DNA from 2 places in the Streptomyces sp. NPDC048484 genome. Region 2 is predicted to be linked to the other one. Evidence: riboswitches for the same ligand, from Rfam matches in the RefSeq annotation. Region 2 holds a riboswitch; the other holds the start of a gene.
What was found. Region 2 has a riboswitch for glycine ahead of gcvT (glycine cleavage system aminomethyltransferase GcvT). Riboswitches for the same ligand answer to the same signal wherever they lie in the genome.
Positions count from the first base shown of each region.

Region 1: it holds a riboswitch for glycine, as region 2 does, so the genes downstream of both, gcvP (aminomethyl-transferring glycine dehydrogenase) here and gcvT (glycine cleavage system aminomethyltransferase GcvT) in region 2, are expected to answer to the same signal.

Region 1 covers NZ_JBEZJY010000003.1:9,333-14,303, forward strand. Annotated here, with positions in the region: gene AB0D14_RS03300 (DNA polymerase IV) at 1-1,088, shown strand, start outside; gene AB0D14_RS03305 (PRC-barrel domain-containing protein) at 1,213-1,587, opposite strand; glycine riboswitch at 1,692-1,787, shown strand; gene gcvP (aminomethyl-transferring glycine dehydrogenase) at 1,972-4,857, shown strand; gene AB0D14_RS03315 (HutD family protein) at 4,845-4,971, opposite strand, start outside.
Region 2 covers NZ_JBEZJY010000068.1:17,414-22,384, forward strand. Annotated here, with positions in the region: gene gcvH (glycine cleavage system protein GcvH) at 1-347, opposite strand, end outside; gene gcvT (glycine cleavage system aminomethyltransferase GcvT) at 530-1,693, opposite strand; glycine riboswitch at 1,858-1,972, opposite strand; gene AB0D14_RS40540 (AAA family ATPase) at 2,205-2,873, shown strand; gene AB0D14_RS40545 (enhanced serine sensitivity protein SseB) at 3,103-3,915, shown strand; gene AB0D14_RS40550 (enhanced serine sensitivity protein SseB C-terminal domain-containing protein) at 4,110-4,901, shown strand.

The sequences.
Region 1 (4,971 bases), on a different contig from region 2:
TGGAGCCTCTGAGCCTGGACGAGGCGTTCGTGGACCTGGAGGCCGGGCAGACGGCCTGGGACGAGAGATCTGCGCTGCTGGCCGGGGGGAAGCTGCGCGCGGACATCCGGGCCGTCACGGGGCTGACCGGATCCGTGGGGCTGGCAGCCTGCAAGATGCTCGCGAAGATCGCCTCCGAGCAGGCCAAGCCCGACGGGCTCGTGCTGATAGAGCCGGGTACCGAACGGACGCTGCTCGCTCCCATGCCGGTGCGCATCCTGCCGGGCGTGGGGCCCGCCACGGGGGACCACCTGCGCCGGGGCGGGATCAACACGGTCGGCGAGATCGCCGTAGCGGGCGAGGACGAACTCGTACGGCTGCTGGGGAAGGCTCATGGGGTCGCCCTGTACGCCATGGCGCTGGCCCGCGACGAGCGGCCCGTGGTGGCCGAGCGGGACACCAAGTCGGTGTCGGTCGAGGACACGTACGACGTGGACATCCACGACAGGGGGCGGGTGCGCATGGAGGTGCAGCGGCTCGCGGACCGGTGTGTCCAGCGGTTGCGGGGTGCGCATCTGTCGGGGCGGACCATCGTGCTGAAGGTGCGCCGGTTCGACTTCTCCACGCTGACCAGGTCCGAGACGCTTCGAGGGCCCACGGACGACCCCGCGGTGGTTCGGGAGGCGGCCGCACGGCTGCTGGAGTCCGTGGACACCACGGGAGGCGTACGGCTGCTGGGGGTCGGGGTCTCGGGACTCGCCGACTACACGCAGGAGGACCTTTTCGCCCAGGCTCGGGCGGCTGCCGCCGAGGAGTCGGAGGAGCCCGGCCGGGAAGAGGCCGAGGAGCCGGTCCAGGAGGCGGAGCCGGAGCCGCCGGCCGAGCGGCAGTGGCGGGCGGGGCACGATGTGCGGCATGCCGAGTTCGGGCACGGGTGGGTGCAGGGGAGCGGACTGGGGCGGGTCACGGTGCGGTTCGAGACGCCTGATTCCGGGCCGGGGCGGGTGAAGACCTTCCGGATCGACGATCCTGCGCTGGAGGTGGCGGAGCCGTTGCCGTTGGTCGCGCGGATACCCGCGGGCGTGCATGTGGCGCCGGAGGAGGGGTGAGGGGGGCCTCAAAGTCCGCAAGCAGGTCTTCCGCAAGCAGGTCTTCGTGCCTCTGTGCGGTCGTGCGTGCGGTGGGTGCGGGGCGTGTGTGGCCTGTCGCACCGTTCCCGCGTCCCTGAAGAACTCAGGTGGGTTCTTCCTTGGCTGACAGGTGGCCGAAGTCGTGGTCCGGGAAGGGGGGAGGTGGAGCCACATCCAGGCCGTAGTGGTGGTACAGCTGGATTTCCTGTTCGGGGGAGAGGTGCCGTCCGACGCCGAAGTCGGGGGCGTCCCTGATCAGGGCCCGTTCGTACGGGATGCGCAGCGATCCGTCGATCAGTTCGCTCGGCTCCAGGGGGACGAACGCGTCCCGGCTGAACAGGCCCGTGCGTATGGCCGCCCACTCCGGTACGCCGGTCGCGTCGTCCAGGTAGACCTCGTCAACGGTGCCGATTCTCGTGCCGTTGCGGTCGAACGCCTTGCGCCCTATCAGGTTGCGCGGATCGATGTCGGTCTGCACGGGCCCTCCAGCTGCTCGCAAGTCATCCGTAAGCACTACGAAAGAGCACTTTGAGGAGGGCGGCCACTCGAGGGAACCCCGCTGATAGGCTGGGCGGCGGCTGCTGACCCCATGCGGGAGAGTCCTCCGGGTTTCATCGGAGGCGCCGAAGGAGCAAATCCTCCCCGGAATCTCTCAGGCACACGTACCGCATGGACGAGGTCACTCTGGAAAGCAGAGAGGTGTCCGGGTGTTCGACGGGTTCCGCTCTCACCGACGGTGAAAGCCGGAGCGCCCTCGTGGCGAACCGGTGAAGCTCTCAGGTTGAGATGACAGAGGGGGAGGCCGTCCGGGCACCCATGCCGTGGTGCCCCTCGAAGGTCGTCAGACCAGGAGGCCTCCGCAATGACCGCCCATCGTATTCCGCTCTCCGAGCTCGAACAGGGAATCCCCTTCGAGCAGCGCCACATCGGGCCCGACTCCGAGGCCCGCGCCAAGATGCTCGCGCAGGTGGGGTACGGCTCGCTCGACGAGCTGACGGCCACCGCGGTGCCCGATGTGATCAAGAACGCCGACACGCTCGACCTGCCGGGTGCGCGTAGCGAGGCCGAGGTGCTGGCCGAGCTGCGCTCCCTCGCGGATCGCAACCAGGTGCTTGATTCCATGATCGGGCTCGGCTACTACGGCACGTTCACACCGCCCGTCATCCTGCGCAACGTCATGGAGAGCCCCGCCTGGTACACCGCGTACACGCCGTACCAGCCGGAGATCTCGCAGGGCCGCCTGGAAGCGCTGCTCAACTTCCAGACCGTGGTCGCCGATCTGACGGGCCTGCCGACCTCCGGCGCCTCGCTGCTCGACGAGGGCACGGCGGCCGCCGAGGCCATGGCGCTGTCGCGCCGCATGGGGAAGAACAAGAAGGGCCTCTTCCTCATCGACGCGGACGCCATGCCGCAGACCGTCGCCGTGATCCGGACCCGCGCCGAGCCCACCGGCGTCGAGGTCGTCGTCGCCGACCTGAGCGCCGGCATCCCCGCCGAACTCGCCGAGCGCGAGATCAACGGCGTACTCCTCCAGTATCCCGGCGCCTCCGGTGCCGTACGGGACCTCAGGCCCGTCGTCGACCAGGCGCACGAACTGGGCGCGGTCGTCACCGTCGCCGCCGACCTGCTCGCCCTGACGCTGCTGACCTCGCCCGGTGAGCTGGGAGCCGACATCGCCGTCGGTACGACGCAGCGCTTCGGCGTGCCCATGGGCTTCGGCGGGCCGCACGCCGGATACATGGCCGTACGGGAGAAGTTCGCGCGCAGTCTGCCCGGGCGGCTCGTCGGTGTCTCGGTCGACGCGGACGGCAACAAGGCGTACCGGCTCGCCCTGCAGACGCGGGAGCAGCACATCCGCCGTGAGAAGGCGACCAGCAACATCTGTACGGCTCAGGTGCTGCTCGCCGTGATGGCCGGGATGTACGCCGTCTACCACGGTCCCGAGGGTCTGAGAGCCATCGCCCGGCGTACCCACCGGTACGCCACGATCCTCGCCGCGGGTCTGACGGCGGGCGGGGTCGAGGTCGTCCACGAGGCGTACTTCGACACGCTCACCGTGCGGGTGCCGGGCAGGGCCGCGGAGACACTCGCGGCCGCCCGCCAGGGCGGGGTCAACCTCCACCTCGTGGACGCGGACCACCTGTCCCTGTCCTGCGACGAGACGACCACACGGACCCAACTGGGCGCGGTCTGGTCGGCGTTCGGCGTCGACGGCGATGTGGCGGCACTGGACGCGACGGCACAGGACACGCTGCCGGCTCCGCTGCTGCGCACCGACGCGTACCTCGCACACCCGGTCTTCCAGCAGTACCGCTCGGAGACCGCGATGCTGCGCTACCTGCGCCGTCTCGCGGACCGCGACTACGCGCTCGACCGGGGCATGATCCCGCTCGGCTCATGCACGATGAAGCTCAACGCGACCGCCGAGATGGAGCCGGTCACCTGGCCCGAGTTCGGGCAGCTGCACCCCTTCGCGCCCGCCGAGCAGGCACAGGGTTATCTGACGCTCATCCGTGAGCTGGAGGAGCAGCTGGCCGAGGTCACCGGGTACGACAAGGTGTCGCTCCAGCCCAACGCCGGTTCGCAGGGCGAGCTGGCCGGTCTGCTGGCCGTCCGCGGCTACCACCGGGCGGGCGGCGACGAGCAGCGCACCATCTGCCTGATCCCGTCCTCCGCGCACGGCACGAACGCGGCCAGCGCCGTGATGGCCGGTATGAAGGTCGTCGTCGTGAAGACCGCCGGGGACGGCGAGATCGACGTCGAGGACCTGCGCGCCAAGATCGAGCAGTACCGTGACGAGCTGTCCGTGCTGATGATCACGTACCCCTCGACGCACGGTGTGTTCGAGGAGCACGTCGCCGACATCTGCGCGCAGGTGCACGAGGCGGGCGGCCAGGTGTACGTGGACGGCGCCAACCTCAACGCGCTGGTCGGGCTCGCCAAGCCGGGTCACTTCGGCGGCGACGTCTCGCACCTCAACCTGCACAAGACGTTCTGCATCCCGCACGGTGGCGGCGGCCCGGGTGTGGGGCCGGTCGGGGTGCGCGCGCACCTGGCGCCGTACCTGCCGAACCACCCGCTGCAGCCCGCCGCGGGACCGGAGACGGGCGTGGGCCCGATCTCCGCGGCTCCCTGGGGTTCCGCGGGCATACTGCCGATCTCGTGGGCGTACGTCCGTCTCATGGGCGGTGAGGGACTCAAGCGGGCCACGCAGGTCGCCGTGCTGAGTGCCAACTACGTGGCCAAGCGCCTGGAGCCGCACTTCCCGGTCCTCTACACCGGTCCCGGCGGGCTGGTGGCGCACGAGTGCATCATCGACCTGCGGCCGCTGACCAAGGCCACCGGCGTGAGTGTCGACGACGTCGCCAAGCGGCTCATCGACTACGGGTTCCACGCGCCGACCATGTCGTTCCCGGTGGCCGGCACGCTGATGATCGAGCCCACCGAGAGCGAGGACCTCACCGAACTCGACCGGTTCTGCGACGCGGTGATCGCCATTCGCGCGGAGATCGAGAAGGTCGGCACGGGCGAGTGGGGAGCGGACGACAACCCGCTGCGCAACGCCCCGCACACGGCGGCAGCGCTCGGCGACACGTGGGAGCACGCGTACAGCCGTGAGGAGGCGGTCTTCCCGGCCGGGGTCTCGGCCGCCGACAAGTACTGGCCGCCGGTGCGTAGGATCGACCAGGCGTACGGCGACCGGAACCTGGTCTGTTCCTGCCCGCCGCTGGACACCTACGAGGAGTAGTCGTCACTCCTCGTGTCCGCCAAAGGGCGGCCGGGGCCGGCGGGCGCAGAGGTATGGGCGGCCGGTGTCGCCACGCGCACACGGGCCACGGTCGCCTTGCGGAGGTCGAGGAGT
Region 2 (4,971 bases):
GCGGAGAGCAGGTCCTTCGGCTCGTCCGCCGCCCGTACCTTGAACAGCCAGCCGCCCTCGAAGGGAGCGGTGTTCACCAGCGCGGGGTCGTCCACGACGTCCTGGTTGATCTCGGTGATCTCACCGGTGACGGGCGAGTACAGGTCGCTCACCGACTTGGTGGACTCCAGTTCGCCGCAGGTCTCGCCCGCGGTCACCGTCGCACCGACCTCGGGGAGCTGGACGTACACGACGTCACCGAGCGCGTTGGCCGCGTGCTCCGTGATGCCGACTGTCGAGACGCCGTTCTCGGCGCCCGACAGCCACTCGTGCTCCTTGCTGTAGCGCAGCTGCTGGGGGTTGCTCATGGCTTGAATTCTCCTGTACGCCGGGGAGTGCTGATGCAGGGGGACCGGGGTGAACCGGGCGATGTGCCCGAGGTCACCGGGTGTCTCACTTCGGAGGACTGGAGGGCCGGTGTCACTTCTGGAGCCTGCGGACCGGTTCGGACCCCGACCCCGGTTCTCCTTCCGACACGCGCCGACCAGTGTTACTTCTCGCGCTTGTAGAACGGCAGCGCCACGACCTCGTACGGCTCGTGGCTGCCCCGGATGTCCACACCGACACCGGCGGTGCCGGGCGCCGCGTGCTCCGCGTCGACGTACGCCATCGCGATCGGCCTGCCGAGCGTCGGCGAGGGCGCGCCCGAGGTGACCTCGCCGACGACCTTGCCGTCGGCGACGACGGGATACCCGGCGCGCGGAACACGGCGGCCCTCGGCGACCAGGCCGACCAGGACGCGCGGGGGTGTCGACTCGGCGCGGGCGGCAGCCGCGGACAGCGCCTCGCGCCCCACGAAGTCGCCCTCCTTCTCGAACTTCACGACCCGGCCGAGCCCCGCGTCGAACGGGGTGAGCGAGGTGCTCAGCTCGTGCCCGTACAGCGGCATGCCCGCCTCCAGGCGCAGAGTGTCCCGGCAGGAGAGCCCGCAGGGGGCGAGCCCGGCCGGGGCTCCCGCGTCGGTCAGTGCCTGCCACAGCTTCCCGGCGTCGGCCGGGGCCACGAACAGCTCGAAGCCGTCCTCGCCGGTGTAGCCGGTGCGGGCGATCAGGGCCGGCACGCCCGCGACCGTGCCGGGCAGGCCGGCGTAGTACTTCAGGCCGTCCAGATCGGCGTCGGTCAGGGACTTCAGGATGCCGGGGGACTCCGGGCCCTGTACGGCGATCAGGGCGTAGGCGTCCCGGTCGTCGCGCACCTCGGCGTCGAAGCCCTCGGCGCGCTCCACGACGGCGTCCAGGACCACCTGGGCGTTGGAGGCGTTCGCCACGATCATGTATTCGGTGTCGGCGAGGCGGTAGACGATCAGGTCGTCGAGGATGCCGCCGTCGGCCCGGCAGATCATGGTGTAGCGGGCCCGGCCCGGCTTCACGCCGCCGATGTTGCCGACCAGTGCGAAGTCGAGCAGCGCGGCCGCCTGCGGCCCGCTCACGGTGATCTCGCCCATGTGGGAGAGGTCGAAGAGGCCGGCCCGGGTGCGTACGGCGAGATGCTCGTCGCGCTCGGAGCCGTACCGCAGCGGCATGTCCCAGCCGGCGAAGTCGGTCATCGTCGCGCCGAGCGAACGGTGCAGGGCATCGAGCGCGGTGCGGCGCGGTTCAACAGAAGCGTTACTGCTCGTACTGCTCGTGTTACTCGTATTGCTCGTGCTGCTCATCGGCGGGGCTCCCAAGGCATGACGGCGAGGTCGTTCCTCCCCATCTGTCATCGAAAACCTGAGAGGTTCGCCGTGATCACCGGTGAACGTGGTGGTCACTGACTTGCACCGTGGGTGGAGCCGACGCCCTGACTGGAAGGAGACGGCCCGCTTTTCAGATGTGCCTCGCCCGCGCGGTAACGGGGCCTGAGAGATTCAAGGGAGGGACTTGCTCCTTCGGCGCCCGGGCACTCGTACACCTGCGTGTACATGTCCCCGGAACTCTCCCGCGCGGATTCAAGCGGCCGGTATGCAGTTGGCGCGCACATCATTGCACGCCCCGGCTTCGCAGGGGGGCCGCGCAGGGGGCAGGGGCGTTCACGCGGCGTTCACAGGGATCTGTGACGCGGCTGTGGAGTGATCTGTGACGCGGCTGTGGCAGGACAAGAACAGAAAGAAGGGGACCAGCGCATTACCTTCTCTTTACACTCGACGTGGATGGGTCTCTGACCGCATGGGGAGGACGATCAGGGTGAACAGGACCACGGCGTACGCGACCAGCACGGGCATCGCGCTGCCCAAGCAGCCCCCCGCCCCGGCCAGGGCGGCGTGTGGCCCGCTTCCGGCGCCCGTCGTCCGCGATCTGCGGGAGCGCGCGGGTCACAGCCCGCACGGTCTGCGCTTCGGGGCGGCCGACCTGGTCGTGGTGACGGGCCTGCCGGGCAGCGGCAAGTCGACCCTGATGCGCCGGGCGGTGACGGGCCGCCGCATCGACTCCCAGGACACCCGTGACCGCTGGGACGGCCGACTCACCCGGTTCCTGCCGTACGCGGTCTACCGGCCCCTCGTCCGCGCCGCGCACTATGCGGGCCTGCGCCGGGCCCTGCGCTCCGGAGAGGGCGTCGTCGTGCACGACTGCGGTACGCAGGCCTGGGTGCGCAGCTGGCTCGCCCGGGACGCCCGGCGGCGCGGCGGCACACTGCATCTGCTGCTGCTCGACGTCGATCCCGGTACGGCGCTCGACGGCCAGCGTGAGCGCGGCCGAGGCGTCTCGCGGTACGCGTTCGCGCGCCACCGCGGCGCGGTCGCCCGGCTGCTGCGTTCCGTGGAGAAGGGCGACCTCCCCGAGGGCTGCGGTTCCGCGGTGCTCGTCGACCGTGCCGCGGCGGACGTACTGCGGCGCATCGATTTCGGCGACTGAGCCCCGGTTCCGGGGGACAGGCTCCGGCGTCGGCGGGCTTCGACGGGCTCAGACGGGCTTCAGCAGGTCACGGCTGCGGCGGGCGGGCGCGTGTGCGCGTAACCTCGGCAGCCGCACAAGGCGGTTCGAGCGGGCGGTAGAGATGGACTTCGCGGCACAGAACATTCCGGGGCAAGACATTCCGGGGCAAGACATTCCGGGGCAAGGCATTCCGGCACAGGGTGTTCCAATGCAGGGCGTTCCGGCACAGGGCGTTCCGGTGCAGGATTTTCCGGCACAGGCGTACGCCCACCCCCATGTCGGCTGGCCCGGCAACGAGTTGGAGGAGGTGCTCGCCGCCTCCCTCGGGCTTCCCCCGTCGCCCTCGACGGGTGCCCGGATCGTGGAGACCGCCGGGCGCAGCTTCCTCTGGGTGCCACTGCCCGAGGGAGGCGGCCCGCACAGCGGCCCGCTCGACCTGCCCACGATCGAGCTCGGCGGGCAGGTGTACGTGCCGGTCTTCACCTCCGAGCAGCAGTTCCGCCAGGTCGTCGGCGACCACATGGCGTACACCGTGGCGCCCGCCGTCGAGTTCGCGCGCGGTCTGCCGCCCCAGGCGGGTCTCGCGCTGAACCCGGACGGCACGGTCGGGGTGCCGCTGCCCCCGCCCGCCGTCGCCGAGCTGTGCCGGGCCGGCCGGACCGAGCTGGACGGGGCGGCGAGCGGTGGCCGGGTCCGGCTGTTCCAGCCCGACTGGCAGGACGACCCGGTGGACTTCCTGACCGCGGCCTCGGCGGAGTTCGCCGCGACCGGGATCGTACTGAGCGCCCGGCGCTGCCTGGCGAGCATCGAGGGCGGCGACACCATGATGTTCGTCGGCATCGAGCTGGCCCACTGGGACGAGAACGCCCGCACGCTTCCGCTCGACGCCCTGGGCCGGGCGCTGGGCCGGGTCCCCGTGGCGCATCCCGTGAGCCTCGTCTTCCTGGACGTGGCCCAGGATCCTGTGGCCGACTGGTTGCGCGCACAGGTCCGCCCCTTCCACACCGGAGCCCCCCACTGAACCCGGACGGCGGAAAGTCCGGGCTATCAACATCCGGGCCATCAACAGCTTTCCCGGCGGAGCGCAACGGTGCTGTCGGGATCGCCGCCTAAGCTGGTTTCATGGCTCTTCGGGGTGGTGCGATGTTCAAGAGAATGTGGCGCCCCGCCGAAGAGAACCCGTATGTCAGGGATGTCGCGAAGGGGCGGTAGAAAGTGAGCGCGTCGGGCACGGCCGAGGCCGGGCAGGTCGAGCACATGCTGCGCCAAGTGACGCCCGGGCGTTACGACGCCTACGAGGCGCTCCTTCGCGCGCTGGCGATCCCGTCGTCCGGCCAGGTCTGGATGCTGCTCTGGCACGGCCAGGCGGGCTCGCCGGACGCCCAGTACGGGAACATGGAGGTCGACGGTTTCGGCTACGCCCCCTGTGTGACGTCCGCCCAGGAGCTCTCGGCCAGTGGCTGGAACCGCTCGTACGAGGTGGTCGACGGGATCGATGTCGCCCGCACCCTCTACCCCGACCACTTCGGCCTCTGGCTGAACCCGCACGCGCCGGGCGGCGGTGTCGGCATCCCGTGGCTTGATCTGCGCCGTATCGCCGCCGGTCTGGAGCGGCAGCCCGCGGGGCCGCTGCGGCTGTCCGAGCCGGGCATCGAGATCCCGCAGTTCTACGGCCTGCTCACGCAGAACGCGCACCGGACCACCGCCGTCCGCTCGCTGCGCCGCGCCTGGGTGCAGCCCGCGCTCGGGGCGCCGTATCTCGCCATCGGGCTCGACGTGTACGACACCAGTCCGCCCGCCGTGGACTCGGTCCGGGCGATGATGCAGCAGTCCATCAGCGCCGTGCCGGACGGTCTGCCGGTGTCGACCGTGGCGATGTCGGACGGGTACGACCCGGTGGCGCTGTGGCTGCGGGCCAACGCCCGGCCGTTCTACGACCGGGAGGCGCACGCGGCACCCGTACAGGCGCCGGCGGCAGGCGGTTACGGGTTTCCCGGCACGTACTGAGATGATCCGGGTGGGCCGAGTCCATCCGGTGGAGTTCACCGGGAAGTCCCACCAGGAGTCCATCCAGGAG